DNA from 3 places in the Sphingomonas pollutisoli genome. Region 2 is predicted to be linked to each of the others. Evidence: riboswitches for the same ligand, from Rfam matches in the RefSeq annotation. Region 2 holds a riboswitch; each other region holds the start of a gene.
What was found. Region 2 has a riboswitch for fluoride ahead of PX554_RS20640 (DUF211 domain-containing protein). Riboswitches for the same ligand answer to the same signal wherever they lie in the genome.
Positions count from the first base shown of each region.

Region 1: another riboswitch for fluoride. It lies ahead of crcB (fluoride efflux transporter CrcB); the one in region 2 lies ahead of PX554_RS20640 (DUF211 domain-containing protein).
Region 3: another riboswitch for fluoride. It lies ahead of PX554_RS24970 (hypothetical protein); the one in region 2 lies ahead of PX554_RS20640 (DUF211 domain-containing protein).

Region 1 covers NZ_JARFNJ010000021.1:20,616-23,889, forward strand. The annotation lists gene PX554_RS24875 (hypothetical protein) at 1-318, shown strand, start outside; gene PX554_RS24880 (YeiH family protein) at 408-1,505, shown strand; gene crcB (fluoride efflux transporter CrcB) at 1,737-2,114, opposite strand; fluoride riboswitch at 2,133-2,204, opposite strand; gene PX554_RS24890 (c-type cytochrome) at 2,277-2,873, opposite strand; gene PX554_RS24895 (copper resistance protein B) at 2,886-3,274, opposite strand, start outside.
Region 2 covers NZ_JARFNJ010000011.1:50,066-53,339, reverse strand. The annotation lists gene PX554_RS20645 (proton-conducting transporter transmembrane domain-containing protein) at 1-928, shown strand, start outside; fluoride riboswitch at 1,084-1,143, shown strand; gene PX554_RS20640 (DUF211 domain-containing protein) at 1,300-1,602, shown strand; gene PX554_RS20635 (hypothetical protein) at 1,599-2,144, shown strand; gene PX554_RS20630 (universal stress protein) at 2,171-2,611, shown strand; gene PX554_RS20625 (SAM-dependent methyltransferase) at 2,601-3,274, shown strand, end outside.
Region 3 covers NZ_JARFNJ010000022.1:163-3,436, reverse strand. The annotation lists gene PX554_RS24975 (purple acid phosphatase family protein) at 1-61, opposite strand, end outside; gene PX554_RS24970 (hypothetical protein) at 292-1,215, opposite strand; fluoride riboswitch at 1,244-1,310, opposite strand; fluoride riboswitch at 1,502-1,578, shown strand; gene PX554_RS24965 (DUF190 domain-containing protein) at 1,604-3,274, shown strand, end outside.

The DNA.
Region 1 (3,274 bases), on a different contig from region 2:
CTGGTCGGCTGCTACGCGGCGATGCTGGCGAGCTTCTGGCTGTTCTTCGCGCGCGACGCGGCAGCGGGATTGGTGCTCACCGTCATCACCGTGCTGATGATTATGTATTTCGGGCTGATCGTCGGCGGCATCCTGCTCGCCGACAGCCCGGCCCCGGGCGAGCGGCAGCGCAGCTTCGCCGACTTTCTCGCCGGCCCGGTCGACATCGCGACGGGCGTCGTCAGCGGCCGCGAGGCGATGGCGCAGATCATCTTTCTGCCTGCGGCGATGCTGCTGCTCGCCACCGTCGGCGGGGTGATCGCCGCTCTCTCGCGCTGATCGATCGTCCCAGCCGATCGGAACGACAGGCAGCGATCGTTGGAATGCCGCCCGACCGGGGGCCAAGGTGTCACTCGAAAGGAATTGTGATGACTTCGCTAGCGCTTACCCAGGACGAGACGCGCCCCGCCATGACAGGGATCGGAGGTGTGCTGCCGGGTCTGCTGCTGTGCGTCGGCGTGACACTCACGGCTTATGCCTTACAGTCAGCGGAACAGGCATTGTTTGGCCGCGCATGGCTCGAGGCGCTGGTGCTCGCGATCCTAATCGGCACCGCGATCCGCACCGCCTGGACGCCAGCCGCCAGATGGTTTCCGGGGATCGATTTCAGCGCCAAGCTACTGCTCGAGATCGCGGTGGTGCTGCTCGGCGCGTCGGTCAGCGCGGCGACGATCCTCGCGGCCGGGCCGGCCTTGCTGATCGGCATCGTCGGCATCGTCGCGACCGCGATCCTGGTCAGCTTCACACTCGGCCGCTTTCTCGGCCTGTCCAAGCGGCTGGCGATCCTCGTCGCGTGCGGCAATTCGATCTGCGGCAATTCCGCGATCGCCGCGATCGCGCCGGTGATCGGCGCCGACGGCGACGACGTCGCCTCGTCGATCGCTTTCACCGCGGTGCTCGGCGTCGCCGTGGTGCTGGGCTTGCCGCTGCTCGGCGTCCTGATGGGGCTGAGCGGGATCGCCTATGGCGCGCTTGCCGGCCTCACCGTCTATGCCGTGCCGCAGGTCATTGCCGCCGCCGCGCCGCTCGGCGCGCAGGCGGTGCAGATGGGCACGCTCGTCAAGCTGGTCCGCGTGCTGATGCTGGGGCCGGTATGTCTCGTTTTGTCGCTCGTCGCGCCCAAATTGCGCGAGGAATACGACGAATTGGCACCGCACGTCACCGCGGGCGATCGGCCCAAGGCGGGGCGTCCGCCGATCCACCACCTCGTGCCGTGGTTCATCATCGGCTTCCTGGCGCTGGTCGGGCTGCGTTCGGCGGACCTCGTGCCCCACGCCGCGATCGCGCCGATCGGCGAAGCGGCAACGGTGTTGACGGTCGTTTCGATGGCCGCGCTCGGGCTGGGCGTCGACGTGCGCACCGTCGCCAAGGCGGGCGGTCGCGTCACCGCTGCGGTGATCCTGTCGCTGGTCGCGCTCGGGGGTATCAGCCTGGCGCTGATCACCGTCCTCGGCATGACGCGCTAGATCCCGGATGCTGCGTCGAAAGCGACCGCGTGAGGAGAATGCGGCTTCCAGTCACGCCGAGCTTGGGGCGGGAACTCAAGGCTTCCGGTCGTTCTCTTCCTCACGCCGCTTCTGGCGCTCGTGCTCCTCGAGTTCTTCCATCTCGGCGACTTCCGGATCGACCGGGGCCTGCTCGTCAGGTTTGTCGGACATTTTATTCCTTGCCTTCCAGGGAGCGACCGTAACGATCCGCTACGCCAACCGACGTGCGAGCAGAAGCATTGTTCCGAGTGCGGCGATCGACAGCACGAAACTGCCCACCGTGTAGAGCAGCGTGAGAACCAGATTGCCTCGATCCCACAGCGTCACCGTATCGAGCGCGAACGTCGACCAGGTCGTGAAACCGCCGAGAAGCCCCGTCGTCAGGAAAAGCCGCAGATCGGCGTCGCCGGAAACTCGGAACGCGAACAGGCCGACCAGCAATCCCATCGTCGCGGCGCCGACGACGTTCACGAACATCGTCCCATACGGAAAATCCGGGCCGAGCAGCCTCAGCGCCGCCAAGCCTGCCAGATGTCGTAGCGCCCCGCCGATCCCGGCGCCGAGGAACACGATGATGACCGACCGCATGGCCTACCTCCAATATAATGTGAGATAGGAGTCATCAGCCCAAAACGGGCGGTTCGGCGAAGCCAGGCAGATTCCATTGCCGCTGTCGGCATGTCGCGAAAACCTGGGAGACGTCAAGCATCCATGATCCGGTGGGCGCGTGATTCGACGGGCAACGAGCCGTTACACGTGACCCTCCCCGGTATGGCCGTGTGCGACTTTCATCATCGCGTCATGATCCTCGGGCGCAGTGGCGACGGCTGCCTTATACGCAGCGGGCGTCATACCCGGCATCTTCTGGAGGAACGCGACCATGTCCCAGATCAGCGCATCGGGATGGGTCTTACCCCAGGCGGGCATGGCGGTGAGTTTGACCCCGTGCTTGATCACCCAGAATTGCTGCGCCGGCGTCAGGTCGGTGCCCTTCGCCAGTTCGGGCGCTTGCGGGTAGAGTCCTCGCGAAATCTCGGTCCGCTCGGCGCCGGGGGCGAGGTGACAGCCCTGGCACATCTCACCGTAGAGCCCGGCGCCCGCTGACACATGCGCCGGGCTTTCAAGATCGGCGGGCACGGTAATGCCCCGCGCATGCGCCGCGATCGATCGATCGCGCAGCCCTTCGAGCATCGTGTAGACCGGGCGCGAGTGCGGCGCATCGGCGCCGATGTTGTAGATGCCAGAATAGATGAAGACAGCGATCAGCAGCACGACGACGATCGTGGCGATCGCGACGAACGGGCCGCTTGGCAGATGATGGCGAAGGGGCTTGCGCGAGTCGGCCATGAACGATCTCCTCTAGAACCAGGTGCGGATGCCGAACACGAGGCTCGTCATGTGCGGGCTCTCACCGTCGGCGCGGGCATAATCGGCGGTGCGACCGACCTTTGCTTCGTAGGAAATACCGACATAGGGCGCGAACTGGCGGCTGATCTCGTAGCGCAGTCGCAGGCCCAGCTCGGCGGTGGAAAGGCCGACGCCGATCCGGTTCTTAGGCACATTTTGCGCCGCGAAATTGATCTCGACGCGCGGTTGCAACACTAAACGCTGCGTGATCTGCTCGTCATACCAGCCCTCGGCCCGGCCGAGCACGTCGCCCTTGGTCGACAGGAACAATGCCGCCTCGGTGTCGAACTCGTACGGCGTCAGGCCTTCGATGCCGATCGTCGCATAGGTCTGCGTCGGTG
Region 2 (3,274 bases):
CCATGTCCGGCAGAACGGGGTGCTGCGCTCGGCTGGCTGGCCCTTCGGGCTGGGCGCGCTGATCGCCGCGGCGAGCTTGAGCGCGATGCCGCCAACCGCCGGCTTCGTCAGCGAATGGTATCTCTTCCAAACCGTCTTCCAGGGGTTCCATCTCGCAACGCTCGGCGCGCGGTTGACGCTGGCGATCGCCGGCGCGGGGCTCGCCCTCACGGCGGCGGTTGCTCTTGCGACCTTCGTCAAGCTGTTCGGGATCGGTCTTCTCGGCGCGAGGCCCGCATCGATGTCGGGCAACCGCGTCGCCGGTCGAACCAGCGGAGCGGTGCTTGCGCTCGGTCTGGGCCTCCTCGTGCTGGCGATCGGCATGCCGTGGTGGATCATGGCGCTCGATGATGGCGTGGAGGCGCATTTCGCGCCCGGCGTGATCGGCAGCATGGTGGTCGGCTGGGTGCTGGTGCCCGCGACTGGGGGGCCGATCGGGCCGGATCACAGTTTCGCGTTCATCTCGCCGACGATGCTCGCCATCGCGATGCCGCTGCTCGCTATCTTACCACTGCTCCTCCTCTTCGTGACCAGCAGGTTCCGGGTTCGCCGGAGCGCCGTCTGGTATGGCGGCCTGGCGCCCGATCCGGCTCGGGCGGCGACGACCGCATTGAGCTTCTCGAACGCGATGCGAACCTTCTACAGCCTGATCTATCGGCCGCAGACGTCGACGCAGCGCGAGACCAATGGACAGCCCTATTTCGTGCGGCGGCTCACTTATCGGCATGCGGTCGCGCCGCTATTCGCAAAGCGACTGTTCGGTCCCCTGGTCATGGGCACGGTCGGTATCGCAAGCGCGGCGCGACGACTCCAGTCCGGGAGCCTCAACCTCTATCTCGCTTTCATCGGCGCGCTGCTGGTGATTATCCTCGCGCTCAGCCTCTTATAGAAGGACGTCGGGAACATGGAGGAATTGTCGAATGTTCATTAACCGATATCAGATATCAACGGATGGTCGACAGGAGGAAAGTGCTGGTCTAGGCTCGATCACAAGAGTTTTCGTATCGGGGCACGCTCCTTCGGAGCGATAGCTGCCCCATTCACATCGCTAATGGGGATGGAGTCCCCCATAACCGCCGAACGGCCGATGACCCCTACCGCGTTGAACGCGGTGGATGTGTGTCTCCGCTGCCCAGACCGATTCCGTCGGCCTGTTTCCCGACACACGCAAGGCGGCACCGCCGCGTGTTGGAGATGGCTGGGAATGCGTTCTCTCTGGTCCGCGCCGAACGAACGGCGACCGCAATCAGGCGGCCGAGCATGAGCGACGGTATCGGCCTCAACATCAGGCGGGTCGTGCTCGACGTCGATAAGGCATTGAAGGTGCCGACGCTGATCGAGATCGGCGCAGCCATTCACAACAGCGCAGGTGTCCGCGCCTTCAACATCACCGTGACGGAGGTGGACCAGGAGACGATGGGCACAAGCATCACGATCGAGGGCGAGCAGATCGACTATGATGCGCTCGTCCGCGCGATCGAAAGCAGCGGAGCCGTCGTCCACAGCCTCGATGAGCTGGTGGCCGGCGACCGGATCATCGACTATGTACCCCGTGCGCGATGACATGGCCGGTCCGGCTTCTCAGCCCCCGCAATCGGCTGGACGTCGTCGCCGGCCTGGTCGACGGCATTCTCAACGCTTTGACGCTCGCGGCGGGACGTCTGCTCAAGGACGGTGGCGCGGACCTGTCCCTGGTAGCGCGTGTCGGGGCGGCAACGGCGCTGACGACGGTCTTCGTGTTCTTCATGGCGCACTATGCCGAGGAACGGGCCGAGCTGACGCGCGCCGAGCGGGAACTCAATCTGACCTCGCATGGCAAGCTGGCAACGTCGCGGCTCGGCCGGCGCGCCGTCGCCGAGGCGCTCAGCGGCGCTTTGATCGCCGCAGTCTGCGGACTGGTCGGGGCGACCGTGTCGCTGCTGCTGTGCATCTGGCTGCCTGGCCCGCGCTGGGTTGGCCCGGTCGCGGACATCGCCTTGCTCGGCATTCTTGGCGCGCTGCTCGCCAAGAGCTTCCACGGTTCCGTCCTCTTCTGGACGCCCGCCGTCATGATCAGCGGGGCCGTGCTGACACTCATCGGCATCCAACTCGACATCGCGAGTTGAAAGGCGCTGGAAGGAAGAGGTCTGCCATGTTCCGCCGCATCGTCCACGCCAATGATGGTTCGGAGAATTCGCTGAGCGCGCTGCGCGCCGCGATCGATCTTGCCCGGCTGGCCGAGGCGACGCTCGACGTGATCCTGGTCGCCGAATCCTTCCCCAATCCGGGCTTGATCGCCGAAGCGGTCGAGCATGACGCGGCCGAGCGGCGGCGCATCCAGCGTCGCAAGACGATCGCCGAACGCGTCGCGCAGCGCAGGGGTGTGAAGATCGCAATCCATGTCTTTGCCGGCCACCCGGTGGAGCGCATTGTCCAGTTCGCCTTCGAGCAGGGCGCGGATCTCCTGGTCATCGGCGCGACCGAGCATGTCGACCTGTGGGAGCGGATCTTCGGGCGGAGATCGGACCGCATGACCCATCAGGCGAGCTGTTCCGTCTTGATCGTTCGGGAGGGAGGACACGATGCTTTCTGAGCTCGTCAGGAACATGATCCATATCGGGCGCCTGACCGTGCAGGTTGGCGACGATACGCCGTTCACGGTCGGGGCGGTGCCGGCGGAAACCCCGGAGCTGGATATCGCAATCCGTCTCAAGGGTCGCGGGACGGCGGCGCGCCTCGCGCTCGATCCGGAGTATCAGCTCGGGCAGACCTACATGGATGGCGAACTTGAAGTCGAGAGTGGCACGCTCGCAGGCTTCATGTCGCTGATCGGGCACAATCTCGGCCGAAAGCCGACACCGGGCGCGCTCGCATGGGCGCGTGACCTGATCGCGCGGATTTCGACGATGACCAATTCGCTGGCGCGAGCGCGCCGCAACGTCGAGCATCATTACGACCTGTCGGAGTCCTTCTACCGGCTCTTTCTCGACACCGATCTCCAATATAGCTGCGCCTATTTCGCGGAGCCGGGCATGAGCCTGCAGGCGGCCCAGGTTGCCAAGAAAGCCCATATCGCCGCCAAGCTCGATCTGCAGCCCGGCGCGAAAATTCTCGACATCGGATGCGGTTGGGGTGGGCTCGCTATATCGCTCGCCCGGCTGGCGGACGTCCAGGTGACTGGCATCACTCTTTCGAGCGAGCAATTGCGTGTAGCGCGCGCCAGAGCGGACGTCGAAGGCCTTGCGGATCGGGTGCA
Region 3 (3,274 bases), on a different contig from region 2:
CGACCGCGGTGGCGGCAATCGCGGTCGCACCGATGATCGCTTCGCGTCGTGACAAAAGCATAGCAAGTCTCCCTTGCTGCCTCTTTGCAAGATTTAATGACGATTTAAAGATGGCAACTGCCAGCATGGGCAGGCCGAGATGTCATCATGCCGGCTGTCTTACACCGGCGGTGCTTCTCTGGGCGCGTAGCGACTTACTGACGAGCTTTGCATTGACTGTCTCAGCCGTCTCGTACCGTAGCTGCGTCGAGATGCGGAAAGCAGCCGCATGTCCGCTTAAGCGGGGCCGTCTCAGGACGACGAGGTCTTCGACTTGAGCGGGAATAAGGGGGCGGGCGCCTGCTTGGCTGGCGCTCCCGATGGCGTCGCTGCGGGCCTTACCGTCCAAACCTCGTCCCAGTCGCCCGGGTTCTTCATGGCGTTTTTCATCACCATATATTGCGCATCGACCGCAGTAAGGGTCGGTGTGGGCTGGTCCGCAATCCACCCGATCAGGTCATGCAGACGCTCCAGCAGCCCTGAAAGGCCTTTCCGTGAGCCGCTACGACGCTGCAGTTTCTGCTCTGCGGCCAGAATGGTCTCGGCGCTGATCGCATTGCCCGCCGCCCTGGGGCCGGCATCGCAGAGTCGATCAAGGAGCTCGATCGCCTTGCCCCAATACCAGTCGCCCTTGTTATCGGGTGCCGCTCGCGCGCAGGTGATCAGCAAATCGCTGGCCAGGCGCGAGACCTGATCGAACTCCTGGGGACGAACAGATCCCAACAGCCTGTCCATTAACGGGGCCGAAGCCGCGCTCGTGACAAACGGCTGGGCGGAAAACGCATAGATGCGCTCCCACGTCGACTCGGGAAGCCAAGCACGATCGCGATCGCGCCGAAGCTGAGGTACGATCTCCTGTGCGAAACACGAGCGAACTATCTCGGCTCGCAAATTGTCGCATTGATCGTTCGTGCCGACGATCCGCGGCGCGAAGATTTTGAGCTGCTGTCGCTTATTGTCCGGCAGGCTGTCATTCAGTCGGACGGCGAAAGTCCGGATGAATGGTGATGCGGTCCTCGGATCATCCCTGTGTCGTTCTCCCGCCAACAAGGCGACGAACGTCATAACGCAAAGGCGGTTCGATCGTGGATCGCCACGGCCGGGGATCAATTCGACGCGCTCGAAAAGGCGCTCCAGGGATTGTGAGGTGGGAATCGCCGGCTGGGCTGCTTGCACGACATCAATCTCCTACCGCTTTTCTTACTTCGCAGTAGGAGTCATCAGCCGCGGCGAGCGCGGCGGTTATGGGGGACTCCATCCCCAACCTCGACATGATACTCGGCTTGCCCCTTGTGGGTCAACAGACATCCACAAGGCGCTTCAATCCATGAGATCTTCGAGCAAGAACAGCCGCGCGTTTGATGCAGAATTGCCACACCGCACCTCTTTTCGCTGCGATGCAGCAAAAAGTTCGATTTTGGTCCGCCTCGACGATTGACGGGTGTCACGCTCTTCTGCATATGCCCGCTCTGGCAATGGATTTCTGCCGGGCTCACCTGAGCCGAACCGCCCATCCGGGCTGATGATTCCTACCGTTTGCGGCAACGCAATATGCGGGGGAATCGTGCGCGCTTCGTTTTCGAATCTATTTCACCAGTTCAATCTGGCTGCCTTCATCCGGACGCAGCATGACCATGCTGTCTCGGTTGCGCGCTGGACGATCGTCCTCGTTCCGATGGCGATCGCCGTTGGCTCGCTGTGCGCGGCGTTCCTCTGGAGCCTCGATGTCGCGACACGGACGCGCTTTGCGCACCCTTGGCTGCTGTTCCTCCTCCCGGTCGGCGGATTTGCCATCGGCATGTTGTACCATTGGATGGGCAAGAGCGTCGAAGGTGGCAACAATCTCATCGTGGACCAGATCCACGAGCCTGGCGGCGGCGTCCCGTTGCGGATGGCACCCCTGATCTTCGTCGGCACTGTCGCGACGCATCTCTTTGGCGGTTCGGCAGGTCGAGAGGGCACGGCCGTTCAACTCGGAGGCAGCCTGGCCAGCGCCGCTGGTCGCTTCTTCCGTCTCGATGAGTCGGGAGTCCGCATCATCCTGATGGCTGGCATCGCCGCCGGCTTCGGTGCCGTGTTCGGCACACCGCTCGCCGGTGCCGTATTTGCGCTGGAGGTTCTGGCTGTCGGAAGAATCGAATACCCTGCGCTCGTACCGTGCCTCGTAGCAGGTATCGTCGGCGACTGGACCTGCCATCAGTTGGGCATCCACCACGGCGCCTATCACATCGATTATGTATCGGGCAGCGGCGGCTCGTTGATGACGGAGCCTCTCCTGCTGGCCAAGGCCGCACTCGCCGGCATCGCGTTCGGACTGGCGAGCCTCGTCTTTGCCGAAGCGAACCACAATCTCGGCGCCTTTTTCAAGCGGCTGTTCCCGTTCGGACCGCTTCGTCCTTTCGTTGGCGGTCTGCTCATCATCGGCCTGGTCTATGCGCTCGGCACTCGAGACTATCTCGGGCTCGGTGTGTCGGCACCCCCGGGAGTGCCGACGATCGCAGGCTTCTTCTCAGCGCCGGTCGATCACTGGAGCTGGCTCCTCAAGATGGTGTTTACAGTCGTCACGCTCAGCGCCGGCTTCAAAGGCGGCGAGGTCACGCCGCTCTTCTTCATCGGTGCCGCACTGGGGAACGCTTTGGGTGGTTTGCTCGGCGCTCCTATCGACCTCTTCGCGGGGATTGGCTTCGTCGCGGTCTTCGCCGGCGCCACCAACACGCCGCTCGCCTGCACCATCATGGGCATCGAGTTGTTCGGCGCCACCAACGCCGTTCCAATCGCGGTCGCGTGCTTCGTGTCTTATCTCTGCTCCGGACACAGCGGAATCTATCTCTCCCAGCGCATCGCAGTGCCCAAACACGACAAGGGTTTTGTCGTCCCTGATTCAACGCTTCGTGACGCGAGAGCCGCGCGGTCGGCGCTCACCCTTGCACAATTCCTTCCTTTGTCCCCCCTTCTCAGCAATGAAAGCGAAAGTGAACACATGTCTTACCCTCATGAAGTAACTCCCGCCGAGATCGGCATGATCCGGATTTACATGAAGCCATCCGACAAAGTGGCGAGGGCAGGGGCGCGTTCACTCTGGTCGGCAAAGCCGCTGTACCGGGTCTTGGTCGCGACCGCCAAGGACGACGGCATCATGAATGCCGTCGCGCACCACACGCACTATGGCTATAGCAACCATGGCCCGGTCCGCCAGAACGGCGCCGAAATCGCCGATCCGCATCTGACCATGTGC